Rhizobium lentis: one gene and its partner. The protein of the gene in region 2 binds, or shares a complex with, the protein of the main gene of each other region. Links are inferred from orthologs where the notes say so. Each region holds a gene or a part of one and is shown on either strand. Other genes may lie near its edges.

The links.
Region 1: the proteins of trxA (region 2) and trxB are in contact, whole or in part, in a crystal structure (PDB 1F6M), measured with the Escherichia coli proteins. The link is inferred for Rhizobium lentis from one-to-one orthologs.

What each region holds. Positions count from the first base shown.
Region 1 is NZ_CP071454.1:483,413-486,293, reverse strand. Bases 75-2,881 are described here. They hold trxB (thioredoxin-disulfide reductase), read right to left. Parts: upstream 2,062-2,881; coding sequence 1,087-2,061; downstream 75-1,086. Other genes in these bases: J0663_RS02420 (Lrp/AsnC family transcriptional regulator), read left to right, coding at 2,293-2,760; J0663_RS02430 (LysR family transcriptional regulator VtlR), read right to left, coding at 168-1,064.
Region 2 is NZ_CP071454.1:1,838,602-1,841,661, forward strand. What follows is about bases 1-2,986. They hold trxA (thioredoxin), read right to left. Parts: upstream 1,661-2,986; coding sequence 1,340-1,660; downstream 1-1,339. Other genes in these bases: J0663_RS08780 (bifunctional folylpolyglutamate synthase/dihydrofolate synthase), read left to right, coding at 1-1,276; addA (double-strand break repair helicase AddA), read right to left, coding at 1,736-2,986. In the rest of the region: more of addA, read right to left, coding at 2,987-3,060. UniProt on the Escherichia coli protein: Participates in various redox reactions through the reversible oxidation of its active center dithiol to a disulfide and catalyzes dithiol-disulfide exchange reactions.

The DNA.
Region 1 (2,881 bases), 1.4 Mb from region 2 along the record:
AAAAACCTCCAGAGGGGAACAGCTAATGCGGTGGAACTGGGAGGAAAAGCCACCATGTGCATCAGCTATGTGCGATATGGTGGTTTAATGGGCAAACGGCAACCCACATTTGTGCATGCCAGTTATGCGCTCTCTGCATAGTATGGAAATCATTCCATAAAACTGGCTTAAAAGTTCCAGTTTCTGGCTTTGCTGACGATGAAGTCGCGGAAGGCTTTCAGCTTGGCTGCGTTCTTGATCTCATCCGGATAACAGAAATAGGTGTCGAAGGATGGCACATCGGCGTTGATCGCCAGCTGAATCAAGCCGGGATCGCGGCCGACGATATAATCCGGAAGGCAGGCGACACCGATTCCGAGCAGGCAGGCGCGTTTGATCGAGGTTTGGCTGTTGATCTGCAGATGCGGGATCCGCTTGTTGTCCGAGGAGCGGCCGGCGACTTCGAGCCAGTTGACGTCGAGCAGATAACTCGGCGCCGGTTCGCCGAAGGTGATGATGCGGTGATTGTCGAGATCCTCGATCTTCTGCGGTTCGCCGTGGCGATTGATATAGGAGGGGGCCGCATAGACGTGCATGTGCACGGTGAAGAGCTTGCGCTGGATCAGGTCGGACTGTTGCGGCTGGCGCAGCCGGATCGCGCAGTCGGCATGGCGCATGTTCACATCCACTTCCTCATTGTCGAGGATGAGCTGGATCTGCACGTCGGGATAAAGCTGCAGAAATTCCTGGATTTTGTCGGTGAGCCAGCCCTGGCCGAGGCCGACCGTTGTCGTGACGCGCAGCTTGCCGGACGGCGTCTCGGTGGTCTCGGTGAGCTGCATCTTCACGGTTTCGAGCTTGAGCAGCACGTCATGGGCGGTGCGGTAAAGCAGTTCGCCCTGTTCCGTCAGGATCAGCCCGCGCGCGTGACGGTGAAACAGCTTGGTGCCGACATCCTGCTCCAACGCACTGACCTGGCGGCTGATGGCGGATTGAGACAGATGCAGTTTGTCCGCCGCATGCGTGAACGAACCCGCTTCGGCAGCTGCGTGAAAAATACGCAGCTTGTCCCAATCCAATGGCATTCCCCCGCCCCTCATGCCGATCTTACTCCGCGGCCACGGCGACGGGCATGTGACCCGTCAGATAGCGCTCGGCCTCAAGCGCTGCCATGCATCCCAGGCCGGCGGCGGTGATAGCCTGGCGGAACGTATCGTCCGTCACGTCGCCGGCGGCATAGACCCCTTCCAGACTGGTCGCAGTCGAATCCGGCGCGGTCCAGAGATAACCATTCTCCTTCAGCTTCAGCTTGCCCTTGAAAAGCTCGGTTGCCGGCGCATGGCCGATCGCGACGAAGACGCCGTCGATCGCCATTTCGGTGATCGCGCCGGTTCTGACATCGCGCAGGCGCGCGCCGGATACCGACGGCGGCATCGGCGGCTTGGCAGGCGTTCCCGTGATCTCGGCCACCTCGGTGTTCCACAGCACCTTGACGTTCTCCTTGGCGAACAGGCGTTCCTGCAGGATCTTCTCTGCCCGGAAGGAGTCGCGGCGGTGCACCAATGTGACCGACTTGGCGATATTGGAGAGATAGAGCGCCTCTTCGACGGCGCTGTTGCCGCCGCCGACCACGATCACATCCTTGTTGCGATAGAAGAAGCCATCGCAGGTGGCGCAGGCCGAAACGCCGAAGCCCTGGAAATGCTGCTCGCTCTCGATACCGAGCCACTTAGCCTTGGCGCCGGTGGCGATGATCAGCGTATCTGCGGTCCAGACTTGGCCGCTGTCGGTACGTGCGACGAAGGGGCGCTGGTTCAAGTCGACTTCGGTCACCAGATCATTGACGATCTCGGCGCCGACATGTTGTGCCTGCTGCAGCATCTGCTCCATCAGCCAGGGGCCTTGGATCGGATCGGCAAAGCCCGGATAATTCTCGACATCGGTGGTGATCATCAACTGGCCGCCCTGTTCGAGGCCGGCGATCAGAACCGGCTTCAGCATGGCGCGCGCGGCATAGACTGCGGCAGTATAACCCGCGGGTCCGGAACCGATGATGAGCACCTTTGTGTGGCGGGCGGGCATGTCATTTCCTTTCGACTGGCAGGAGGGCGGCGGCTAAAATGCGATTGCGGCCGTTTCGCGGTCCATGCGCCATTTATGAACGTCCAATGCTTTTATTCAAGGGCAGCCTTGCATTACCAACAAGGCAAATCGCCTTGATGTGCAAGAATCCGTCATCAGCTTGAAACTTTCTTGCGTATTCCGCCGCTTTATATAGAAGCTCGCCGCTGCGAATTAAAGAAAGGCAAGGATGTGGGTCGGACCGAGCTCGACGTCATCGACATAAAGATCCTTCGGGAGCTGCAAGCCGACGGCCGCATGACTAATGTGGAGCTCGCCGACCGCGTCGGCATTTCCGCGCCGCCGTGTCTGCGCCGGGTGCGCAAGCTCGAGGAAGCCGGCATCATCGAAGGCTACCACGCCATGCTAAACAGCCCGAAGCTCGGCTTCGATCTGGTGGCTTTCTGCATGGTCGGCCTCAAGCACCAGTCGGAAGGCAATCTCAAGGCGTTCGCCGCCGCCACCACCGAATGGCCGCTGGTGCGCCAGGCCTGGATGGTGTCGGGCGACAGCGATTTCCTGCTGCATTGCGTGGCTGAAAATCTCACCCACTTCCAGGATTTCGTCATCGAAGTGCTGACGGCGAACGAACATGTCGATACCGTGCGCACCATGCTGACGATCCGGCAGGTGAAAAAGCTGGGACTGGTCGAAGTCTAGGGCAAGGCGACATTCAGCCCCAACGGATCTGCAAAGCGCGATTTCCTGCTCGAAACCTAGTTTCCGGCGCCATCTGAACGGACGGTCGATCGGCCTGGGCCGGAAACGACGCCGTCTGTCT
Region 2 (3,060 bases):
GTTCGACCTGTCTCTCGATCGCATCACCCGCCTTCTCGATCAGCTCGGCAATCCACACAGGAAATTGCCGCCGGTGATCCATGTCGCCGGCACCAACGGCAAGGGCTCGGTCACCGCCTTCTGCCGCGCCCTGCTCGAGGCCGGCGGCTACAGCGCCCATGTCCATACCTCGCCGCATCTCGTCAATTGGCACGAGCGCTATCGCATCGGTGTGGCGGGCGGCCGCGGCCAGCTCGTCGACGACGCCGTCTTTGCGGATGCGGTGCGCCGCGTGGCTGATGCCAATGCTGGTCAGCACATCACCGTCTTCGAAATCCTGACGGCGGTCACCTTCATTCTGTTCTCGGAACATCCAGCCGATGCCGCGATCATCGAAGTCGGTCTCGGCGGCCGCTTCGACGCCACCAATGTCATGTCCGATCCGGCCGTCTCGGTCATCATGCCGATCTCGCTGGATCACCAGCCCTATCTCGGCGACAGGGTGGAACTGATCGCCGCGGAAAAGGCCGGTATCATGAAGCCGGGCTTGCCCGTCGTCATCGGTCACCAGGACTATGATGCGGCGCTTGATGTCCTGATGTCCACGGCCGAGCGTCTGCATTGCCCGACCGCCGTCTTCGGCCAGGATTTCATGGCGCATGAGGAATATGGCAGGCTCGTCTATCAGGACGAATACGGGCTTGCCGACCTGCCGTTGCCGCGCCTTCCCGGCCGCCATCAATATGCCAATGCCGCCGCCGCCATCCGCGCCGTCAAGGCCGCTGGCTTTACCGTCACCGAGATGATGATGGAAAAGGCGATGAATTGCGTGGAGTGGCCGGGCCGGCTGCAGCGCCTGAGCGAAGGCCGGCTGCTGTCGCACGCGCCCGCCGGCGCCGAAATCTGGGTCGATGGCGGGCATAATCCCGGCGCCGGCGAAGTCATCGCCGAAGCCATGGCCAATTTCGAGGAGCGCCAGCCGCGGCCGCTCTTCCTGGTCATCGGCATGATCAACACCAAAGATCCGATCGGTTATTTCAGGGCTTTCGCAGGCCTGGTCGAGAAGGTGTTCTGTGTGCCGATCCGCGGCAGCGACGCGATGATCGATCCGGTGATCTTGTCCAATGCCGCCTATGATGCCGGCCTGGTTGCCGAACCGATGTCGACGGTCGGCGAGGCGCTGGAAGCGATAAAGGCGGCCGTCAATCCGGATGCACTGCCACCGCGCATCCTCGTCGGCGGCTCTCTCTATCTCGTCGGCGATGTACTTGCCGACAACGGCACGCCCCCGAGATAAAGGGTAACAAAAAAGCCCGGTCGAAGCCGGGCTTTTTCACGGGATATCAATAAGCGATATCGATCACGCAGCGTTCGAAATCCAATTTGAAAGAGCTGTCTTCGGCTTGGCGCCGACCGAGATATCGGCCACTTCGCCGCCCTTGAAGATCGCGAGAGTCGGAATGGAGCGCACGCCGAACTGGGCGGCGAGTTCCGGGTTCTCATCGATGTTGAGCTTGGCGACCTTGACCTTGCCTTCCATTTCGACGGAGATTTCTTCGAGGCTCGGAGCAATCATTTTGCACGGGCCGCACCATTCAGCCCAGAAATCGACGACGACGGGTTCTGCAGATTCCAGAACTTCCGACTGGAAGTTATTGATATCGACTTTCACGGTAGCCATAGGCTGCTCCTTTAACGGAATTATGTGTTGAACCACATGTGATGGTGCGGTGCCGAATTTTCAATGTCCGGTATTTCACTTTGTCTTGAGTCCTGCAAGCGCCAAACCGAGCGCCGTTTCGCTCAGCGTATAGAGAGAGGCGTTCTCGGTATAGACGAGCATGCAGTCGATGCGCTTGCCGGGATAAAGCGGCGCCAGGATCTCGCGATAGATGGCGAGCTGTGCCTTATGCGCGAAGGGGACGGCCTCCTCTGTCACCGGCGGCACCCGATTGGTCTTGTAGTCGAGAATGACGACGCGATCGGCAAGGACGGCAAGCCGGTCGATACGGCCGGAGACGGCATAGCGTCTGTCGTCGAGCGTCAAGGTTCCCATGATCGAAACTTCCGGCTGGGCCTCGACCCCGAGGACGGGCTGCAGCCCCCCTTCGTCCAATAGTTTCAGAACCGAATCGACAAGCCTGCGACGTTCGCCCTCCGGCCAGAACCGTGCCGCCCGTTCGGCATACCGGTGTGCGGCATCGGCCCGTCCGGCAGGCGGAATTTCCGGAAGCGCCTGCAGCATGCGATGGATCAGCCGGCCCTTTTCCAGCGAACGATCGCTCCGCTCCTTCCCGCCGAACAGCGGCGAAGCTACGAACAGGCTGCCTTCGTCTTCGTCGACGATCGTCCCGGCGCCGGAAGGGCTGAGGGGCCGGGGCAGCTCGGCCTGCGGCGGCAATGGCCGCAACAGGCCCTCCGGTAAAGCCTCGTGGCTGTCGCGCGCCTCGTCTCGGTCGATACGCTCGAAGCTCCGTTCCACCCGCGGCACGCGCCATCGGATGCCTGGCCATTCCCCGTCAGGGCCGGAGAAGGTGGCTGCCTCGACATGCGGATGGCCTTCGCCGAGCGCGGTGGAGATCATCATATGCCAGGTGTCGGCATTGGCACGTACGCCACGATAGCCGCAGACGATCAGCCGGTCGGCGGCCCGCGTCATGGCGACATAAAGCAGCCGGCGATACTCCTCTTCCGCCAGCATCTGGATACGTGCGGCATCGTTTTGCGTCAGCGAATTGGTGAGGTCGGAGACAGGAACCCAGGCAGGCAGCGGCGGCTCGTCCGGGTCGGTTTCGATTAGGCGAAGCTTCGGCAGATGCGTATGGGTGAAGGCCTTCGAACCGCCGTCGACGAGGAAGACGATGGGCGCTTCAAGACCCTTGGAGGCATGCACGGTCATGATCCTGACTTCGTTGCGCCCCTTGTCCTGCTCACGCTTCACCTCGGGCGCTTCGAGCTCCAGCGTTGAGATGAAGGATTGCAGCCCGGGAAGGCCGGAGCTCTCATGGTCGAGAGTGAAGGTCAGGAATTCGTCGAGGATATCGCTGACCTCGGTGCCGAGACGGGCCAGGAATTGCCGCC